2 regions of the Cupriavidus sp. IK-TO18 genome follow, and region 1 is predicted to be linked to the other one. Evidence: predicted binding sites of a transcription regulator. Region 1 holds the regulator's gene; the other holds the start of a gene.
What was found. Region 1 encodes sigma-54, which starts transcription at its own class of promoters, with help from an activator protein. Its sites were predicted from a motif close to TGGCANGNAANCTGCTTT; they were not measured.
Positions count from the first base shown of each region.

Region 2: a site for sigma-54 is predicted at 1,889-1,906, ahead of pqqA (pyrroloquinoline quinone precursor peptide PqqA). Genes of this name have one in related genera too.

Region 1 is NZ_JADGMP010000030.1:100,923-105,329, forward strand. It holds gene hprK (HPr(Ser) kinase/phosphatase) at 1-309, opposite strand, end outside; gene ptsN (PTS IIA-like nitrogen regulatory protein PtsN) at 389-844, opposite strand; gene raiA (ribosome-associated translation inhibitor RaiA) at 1,213-1,563, opposite strand; gene IPF36_RS23095 (RNA polymerase factor sigma-54) at 1,612-3,090, opposite strand; gene lptB (LPS export ABC transporter ATP-binding protein) at 3,246-4,046, opposite strand; gene lptA (lipopolysaccharide transport periplasmic protein LptA) at 4,115-4,407, opposite strand, start outside.
Region 2 is NZ_JADGMP010000034.1:4,948-9,354, reverse strand. It holds gene pqqD (pyrroloquinoline quinone biosynthesis peptide chaperone PqqD) at 1-36, opposite strand, end outside; gene pqqC (pyrroloquinoline-quinone synthase PqqC) at 51-743, opposite strand; gene pqqB (pyrroloquinoline quinone biosynthesis protein PqqB) at 740-1,657, opposite strand; gene pqqA (pyrroloquinoline quinone precursor peptide PqqA) at 1,743-1,817, opposite strand; gene IPF36_RS26245 (sigma-54-dependent Fis family transcriptional regulator) at 2,040-4,016, opposite strand; gene pedF (cytochrome c-550 PedF) at 4,304-4,407, shown strand, end outside.

The DNA of each region.
Region 1 (4,407 bases):
CGGCGGCTCCATGCCGTCGGCCACCACCAGGAAAGGCGGCTCCAGCAGGATCAGCTCGCCCATCTGGCGCTTGCGGATATCGTCGTCCAGCCGCTGGTAGTAGGTGATCTCGGGCTTGCCGAGCACCTGGATGCGGTTGGGGTGGATCAGGTTCAGGTGGCCCACCAGGTCCGCGGCCGAGGTGGCTTCGCGGGCGAATTCCACGTCGAAGGCGCGGTCCGCACCTTCTAGGCCGGCGACCCATGAGAGTTTGAGGTCGGCTGCGTTGTCGTCGAAGATGGACTGGGAGGTGACGCCGGTGAGTTCCATGCGGGTATGACGTGTGGGGCGGTGTGCCAGGCGCTGTGCCTGTCCGGTCTGTGCCGGCCCGTTCAGGTCAATCGGTGAATCAGGGATGCCATTCGGTCAGCAACTGGTGCACGGCTTCGGAAGTGGGCAACGTCGCCAGTCCTTCGCGCATGTCGCGATCCGACAGCAGCTGCGCGATCTCGGACAGGATTTCCAGGTGCTGCTGCGTGGCCTGTTCCGGCACCAGCAGGAAAATCAGCAGCGATACCGGCTTGCCGTCGGGCGATTCGAACGGAATCGGTTCGGCCAGGCGCATGAAGGCGGCCAGCGGCTGCTTGAGCCCCTTGATGCGGCCGTGAGGGATCGCCACGCCGGCGCCAAGTCCGGTGGAGCCCAGTGACTCGCGCGCAAACAGGTTGTCCGTCACGGTGGCGCGCGCCACGCCATGGTTGTTCTCGAAGAGGAGCCCGGCCTGCTCGAACACACGCTTCTTGCTGGTGACGCTGACGTCGAGGGTGATGTTGCCGGGTGGCAGCAATTTGGCCAAACGATTCATGGGCGATGCGCAGGAGTTCAGTTAGCGGGCGGTTCCGCCGTTCCGCCGGGCAGTGTGTGGCTCAGGGGCTGCCGGTCGCCGGCAACGCCGAGGCGTCCGGCCATTATAGAGCAGCAGCCTCCCTGTGATTGTGCAGCGCAGCGCCGCCCGGTTGGCGTCCGCACCTTAACCGGGCGCGGGCAGGATGCGGCCCTGCATGTATGGCGCAGCATACACCCTGCCGCGGCCGTTGCGAACACTCCGTCTCAAACGGGTGACAGGCCCTTTGCGCAGGCGCCACAGCGCCGCAGGCGCAAAAAAGCCGCGCTACGCGCGGCTTGCCTGTTCAGTTTTGATTCAGCGGCCCTCTGCGGGGCCACCGGGCACGCTCATTGCTGCATCTGCGCTGCGGCCATCTGGTACTTGACCGCTTCGCGGTCGTGGCCTTGCACGCGGTCCTTGTAGCGCAGTACCTGACGGTCCAGCTTGTCGACTAGTGCGTCGATCGCTGCATACAGGTCTTCATGATGCGCTTCAACGAAGATGTCCTTGCCCCTGAGATGTAGATTGATTTCCGCATATTGCCGCCTGTCCTTTTCCTTGTGATTGTCGACAGAGAGCAGCACGCTAACGCCAATGACCTGATCGAAATGCCTGACGATTCGCTCCAGCTTCGTTTCCACGTACTCACGCAACGGCGGCGTGATGTCAAGGTGGTGTCCACTGATCTTGAAGTTCATAGCGCTTCTCCTTCTGAAAGAGCCTCACCAGGCAGGCGGTGGGCTCGGCTACAAAGACTTGCGGAGATTCACTGCGGGGATCTTCAGGGCTTCGCGATATTTGGCTACGGTGCGTCGTGCGACAACGAAGCCTTGCTCACCCAGCAGTTCGGCGATGCGACTGTCGGAAAGGGGATTCCTCGGGTCTTCGGCTCCTATCAGTTGCTTGATCAAGGCGCGGATGGCCGTTGATGAAGCCGCGCCACCGGTCTCGGTGGACACGTGGCTGCCGAAGAAGTACTTCAGTTCGAAAGTACCCATCGGCGTTGCCATGTATTTATTGGTCGTCACCCGGGAGATGGTTGACTCGTGTAATCCCAGTGTATCGGCAATCTCCCGCAAAACCAAGGGGCGCATGGCGATTTCGCCGTGCGTGAAAAAGTTCTTTTGACGCTCGACAATGGCCTGCGAGACACGCAGGATCGTGTCGAACCTTTGCTGGATATTCTTGATCAGCCAGCGCGCTTCCTGCAGTTTCTGCTGCAGGCCTGCGGTACCCGACTCGCCCTTGGCGCCGCGCAGGATCTGCGCGTACATGTCATTGATGCGCAGCCGCGGCATCACATCCGGATTGAGCTGCGCGATCCAGCCGCTGCCGCTCTTGCGCACGAACACATCGGGCACGACGAAGTCGGCTTCGGGGCGGCTGTATGCGTGGCCCGGGTAGGGTGCCAGCGAGCGGATCAGTTCATGCGCGGCCTTGAGTGCAGGCTCGTCTACCTGCAGCGCTTTTTTCAGGCGCGTGTAGTCGCGCACGGCCAGCAGCTCGAGGTGGTTATGCACGATGTTCAGCGCCAGCTCGCGCTGCGGATGCTGCAGCCGGCGCAATTGCAGGCCCAGGCACTCGGCCGCGTTGCGCGCGCCGACGCCCGGCGGGTCGAAGCTCTGCAGCAGCGTCAGCATCGCTTGTACTTCCTCGATCTCGAATTCGAGTTCTTCGGGCAGTTCGGCGCAGATCTCTTCGAGCGTCGCGCTCAGGTAGCCGTCGTCGTCGAGCGATTCGATCAGGAAGATGGCCAGGCCCTTGTCGCGCACCGAGATCTTCAGCGGCGTGAGCTGTTCCATCAGGTATTCGCGCAGCGTGGGCTCGGCCTCACGCAGCTGCATCGGCGTCTTCTCGTCTTCGTCGCCTTGCGGGCGGCGCGCGAAATCGTCGAGGCTCCAGTCGCCGCCATAGTCGTCGCCGCTGTTGCTGTCGCCGTAGCTGTCGTCATCGCCCGCGCCCTCGGCGCGCGCCTCGCCGTTGCCTTGCGGTTCGGCCGGTGCCGGCGCGGGCGCGCTCTGCAGGTTGACCGAGCCATCGGCGGCCACGCGCAGCGGGCTTTCGATCCAGTCGTTCTCGCGTTCGAGCAGGGGGTTTTCCGTGAGCGCCTGTTCGACTTCCTGCTGCAATTCCAGCGTCGAAAGCTGCAACAGCCTGATCGACTGCTGCAGTTGCGGCGTCAGTGCCAGGTGCTGGGAGAGGCGGAGCTGTAGCGACGGTTTCATGCGACCTATTTTATGCGCATCTTTCCGTTGTTGGAACGGAAATTGCTATCGATGTCGCGGCTTGATCGACGCCGGCAGTGGGCTGTCCCACATGCAGATGATGGGGGTGAAACCAGGCAGAATCAATGGCCTGCCGCCGCGGGCAGGCCAGTACATCACATGCGGAAGTTTTCGCCCAGGTAGACGCGCCGCACCGATTCGTTGGCGATGATCTCTTCGGGCCGCCCGGCGGCAAGCACGGTGCCTTCGCTGATGATGTACGCGTGGTCGCAGATGCCAAGCGTCTCGCGCACGTTGTGGTCGGTGATCAGCACGCCGATGTTGCGCGCCTTCAGGAAGCTGACGATGCGCTGGATCTCGCCCACTGCGATCGGGTCCACGCCGGCGAACGGTTCATCCAGCAGGATGAAGCGCGGCGACGATGCCAGCGCGCGCGCGATTTCCACGCGGCGGCGTTCGCCGCCCGACAGCGACAGCGCCGGGTTGTTGCGCAGGTGCGCGATCTGCAGGTCGTCGAGCAGCGCGTCGAGCCTGCGGTCGATCTCGGCCCTGGCCAGCGGCTTGCCGTTTTCCACCTGCAGCTCGAGCACGGCGCGGATGTTTTCCTCGACGTTGAGCTTGCGGAAGACCGATGCTTCCTGCGGCAGGTAAGACAGGCCCATGCGCGCGCGTTCGTGGATCGGCAGGCCGCTGATGTGGTCGCCGTCGAGCACGATATCGCCCTCGTCCAGGTTCACCAGCCCCACGATCATGTAGAACGAGGTGGTCTTGCCCGCGCCGTTGGGGCCGAGCAGGCCAACCACTTCGCCGCTCTTCACGTCCAGCGAGACATCCTTGACCACCGTGCGCGAGCCATAGCGCTTCTTCAGGTGGCGCACGACCAGCGTGCTGCCGCCTTCGAGGACGGCCGTGGCTTGGACGGAAGGCTTTTCGGCGATGGTGGCGGTATCGGTCATTGGCAGTCTGGCGTTCAGCGTTTCAGGCGGGGAGGCGGTCCTTGCAAGGCATCGGTCCCCGCGAGGCGTCAGGGTTTGTTGGCGGGCGCGGGCGCCGGCTTCAGGTCCAGCGGCGAGCCGCTGCCCGAACCCTGCGCATTCGGGTTCTGCCGCGGCGACAGCACCGCGCGCACGCGGCCCGACGGATTGGCGGCCGAGGTGTTGTCGCTGCCGCCGGCAGCGGTGTAAAACTCCTTGCGGCTGTCGTAGGTCAGCACCGCGCCGCGGATCTCGTCGAGCATCTTGGCGCCCTGCAGGCGCGCCATGCGCGCGTTGCCGATCAGCTTGGACAGCTCCTGCTTGCCGTCGTATTCGATGCGGT
Region 2 (4,407 bases), on a different contig from region 1:
CAGCGGGCGGGCGAGGTCTGGCGCGTTGGCTGTCATGGCTGTCATGGCGGTCATGGCTGGGCGTGCTGGATGGCGTCGAGCATCGACCAGAGGACGTCGAGCTTGAACTGCAGGATGTCGAGCGCGCGCTGCTGTTGTTCCGGCGTACGGAAGAAATCCAGCGTCACGCGCAGGCCATGGTCGACGTCGCGCTGCGCCAGCGGGATGCGCGAACGGAAATAGTCCAGCCCGGCGGCCTCGATCCATGGGTAATGCGTGGGCCAGCCCGCCAGCCGCTCCTTGTGGATCTCCGGCGCAAACATCTCGGTCAGCGACGAGCACACCGCTTCCTGCCACGGCGCGCGGCGGCCGAAGTTGACGTAAGCGTCGACGGCAAAGCGCACGCCCGGCAGCACGTGCCGCTGGTCCAGCAGCGCGTCACGCTCCAGCCCGACGGCCTGGCCCAGCCGCAGCCAGGCTTCGATGCCGCCAGGCACGATGTCGGTGCCGTCATGGTCGAGGATGCGCACGATCCATTGCCGGCGCGTGTCGCGGTCGGGGCAGTTGGACAGGATCGCAGCATCCTTCAGCGGGATATTCGCCTGGTAGTAGAAGCGGTTTGCCACCCACGCGCGGATCTGCGCGGGCGAACACTCCCCCGCGGCCATGCGCCGGTTGAACGGATGGTGGATGTGGTAGCCGCTTTCCTTGGCACGCAGGCGGGCCTCGAACTCCGCGGGGCTCCATGCAATGGGATGTGTCATAGCGCGATCTCCATGCCGTCGCAGGCCAGCTCGATGCCGTGCCGCGCCAGCTCGGCGCGTTCGGGCGAGTCTTCCACCAGCACGGGGTTGGTGTTGTTGATGTGGATAAGGATCTTGCGGGCGGCGGGCAGCCGGTCGAGGATTTCGATCATGCCGCCGGGGCCGGACAGCGGCAGGTGGCCCATGTCGGCGGCGGCCTTGGCGGAGAAGCCGAGCGCCTGCATCTCGTCCTCGCGCCAGAAGGTGCCGTCGACCAGCACGACGTCGGCGTCGCGCAGTTCCGCAAAGACGCGGTCGTCGACGCTGCCGAGGCCGGGCGCATAGAATGCGCGGCGGCCGCTGCGGCAGTCTTCGATGCGCAGGCCGATGTTGTCGCCGGCGCGCGGGGCGTTGCGGCTGGGGGAATAGGGCGGGGCCTTGCTTTGCAGCGGCACGGCAGTGAGCCGCATGCCCGCCAGCGGCGGCACGGTGAACGGCGTGCCGTCGCAAGGCAGCGCGTGCGTCTGCACGCCGCAGTAGTGCGACAGCATGCGGGTCAGCGGAAAGGCCGCGCCAAGGTCGTCGAGGACCGCCGCGGTCGCATAGAGCGGCAAGGCGTGGCAGTGCTCGCGCAGCATCAGCAGGCCGGTGACGTGGTCGATCTGCGCGTCCATCAGCAGCACCGCCGCGATGGCGCTGTCGCGCGGCGCGCGCGCCGGCTGCAGCGCCGGTGTCTGGCGTAGCTGCTGCAGGATGTCGGGCGAGGCGTTGACCAGGATCGCGTCCGGCCCGTCGCCGGACAGCGCGATCGACGACTGCGTGCGCGGCGTGGCGCGCACGGTGCCGCGGCGCACGCCGTCGCAGTTGTGGCAGTTGCAGTTCCACTGCGGGAAGCCGCCGCCGGCGGCCGACCCCAGTACCCGGATGATTGTCATGGCGCGAGCGCTTGGTCGTGGGCATGGCGTCACGGAGCAGGCGCGCGGCCCGGCAACGCGGGCGTTGCGCCTGTCCGGGGCGCGATCAGCGGTTGGCGATATACATCGTGATCTCGAAGCCCAGCCGCAGCTCGGTGTAGGCGGGGGTGGTCCAGGTCATGTCTCTCTCCTTGGATGGCGTGGTTAGTGAATATCGTTGTGGCGCGGCAGGCTGGCTGCCGCATCCCTCTCGAGGCAACATCCATGCCCGGGATTTCCTCGCATCATGCCGCCGGGTGAAGGCCTGGCCGAAGCCCGTGCGCGCCTGCTCCCTGTGTCACGACTGTTTCAAAATGGGACACCTGTCCAGGAACGGGACACCACTGCATCGTGGCGGGCGCGCTCAACCGGGCTGGTGCGGCAGCCCGCGCGCCTCTTCCATCTTGCGGTAGACCGTATTGCGCGAAATGCCCAGCGCCTTGGCCGCCGCCGAGATATTGCCGTGGTGTGCCCTGACGGTGGCGACGATGGCCTGGACCTCGACCTCGGCCAGCCGCGTCGGCTGCGCGGCCGGCGGCGCGCTCGCCAGGGCATGGGCCGCCGGCGTGGCCGCGCGCGCCTGCCGTTCGCGCAGGTCGTCCAGGAAATCGTCGGGCAGGTGGTCTTCAGTGATCTCGGCTTCGCCTTCCGCCATCAGCCGGGCGGTGCGCAGCAGGTTGCCGAGCTGGCGGATATTGCCCGGCCAGTGGTAGGCGCGGAACATCTCCATCACCGAGTCCCTGATGCGGGGCGGCACGCCGGCGGTTCGCTCCTGGCGCAGCAGCTTGCCCGCCACCACGTCCAGGTCGCTGCGCTCGCGCAGCGCGGGCAGCCGCACCACCATGCCGTTGAGGCGGTAGTACAGGTCCTCGCGGAACTGCCCGCCGGCGACCATCTCGCGCAGGTTGCGGTTGGTGGCGCACACCAGCGAAACATCGATATGGATCACCTTGCTGCTGCCTAGCGGCTGCACCGCGCGCTCCTGCAGCGCCCGCAGCAGCCGTCCCTGCAGGTGCAGCGGCATGTCGCCGATCTCGTCCAGGAACAGCGTGCCGCCGTTGGCCAGCAGCATCTTGCCGATGCCGCCCTTTTTGCGGGCGCCGGTGAAGGCGCCTTCCTCGTAGCCGAACAGCTCCGACTCGATCAGGTTCTCGGGGATCGACGCGCAGTTCACCGCGATGAACGGTCCGGCGCGGCGCGGGCTGTCGGCGTGGATGGCGCGCGCCATCAGTTCCTTGCCGGTGCCGGTCTCGCCCAGCACCATCACCGGGATGTCCTTGCCGATCACCTTGCGGAGCTTGCCGATCACGGCCCGGATCTGCGTGTCGCCGGTGTCCAGGTCATCCAGCCCTTCCGGCCCCGCGGGCCCGGACGGGTGGGCGCGCAGGCGCTGTGGCGCCATGACGGCGTCGTGCGCATCGGGGCGCGCCTCGTCCACGCCGGGCACCGCGGCCCGGCCGGTCTTCCATTCCACGCGCGCGCTGACCTTGACGCCGCTGGGCAACTGCAGCTGCACCATGCCCGCCTGTGCGGCGCGCACCACATCGAACAGCTGCGACATCGACAGGCCGAACAGCGACGAGAAGGTATGCGCCTGCAGCGCGCCGTTGGACAGGCCCAACTGGAACTGCCCGCTGCGGTTGGCCGACAGGAAGCGCCCGCCCGGCGTGAACGACACGATGCCCTCCACCAGCGTGCCCAGGAACTCCGCGCGCGAATGGAAGCGGATGCACACCATGTCGCGGAAAGCATTGCCGAACAACTGGTTCTCGATCATCTGCGCCGACATCCGCACCAGCGCCATGGTGTGCTTGTGGAAACCGCGCTGGTCGCCGGTCACATCGAGCGCGCCGACGGTCTTGCCGTAGGGATCGAGGATGGTCATGCAGGAGCAGGTCAGGAACTGGTTGGCCTCCAGGAAGTGGTCGGCGCCATGGACCAGCGTGGCCCGGTTCTCGGCCAGCGCGGTGCCGATCGCGTTGGTGCCGCGGGACGATTCCGACCAGTCCGCGCCGGCGCGCAGCGCCACCTTGTCGGCGCGGGCCAGGAAGTCGTCGTCGCCCAGCGAGTGCAGGATCAGGCCATCGGCGTCGGTCAGGATCACCATGCTCTGGGTGTTCACGATCTGGTCGTACAGCGTTTCCATCACCGGCAGCGCATAGGTGAACAGTGACTGGCTGCGTTCGATGCGGGTCTTCAGTTCGCTCTGCAGCACCGGGCAGAAATCCGGCGACTCATAGGGGCGCAGTCCGTAGGAAGCGGAGCGCTGGTGGGCCTGGGCAATCAGTTCGGCGCGCTCGGGTTGCGCGGGTTCACCCGCCGGTGCGGCTTGGATGGTCATTTCTGTGTCTCCTGTGGAAGGTCGCCCGCGATCTTTGCGCGGGTCGCTGCCGGCGCCTTCAGCGGGCGCGTGTCCGACAGTGTTGCGCCATGAAGCAAGACGCTTGCCAGAGTGTGGCATTCCGGGACACCGGCGCGGCGATGACTGGTGCCGCTGCGGCAGGACCGGCCCCGGCCAGTGCTGCTGCGACGCGGTTCCGCGTCCGGTCTGGCGCGTGCCGCACCCGCTGGTATGGCTCTTGCGGAAATGCCGTCAAACACAACACCCATTCACCGCAGGAGACATCCATGAACACGCAGCGCCATCTGCTTGCCTTGCTATCGCTTTGCGCGGCCCTTGCCGCACCGTCCACCGCGCTCGCGCACGGCGACGTCACGCCACAGGCCGTCGA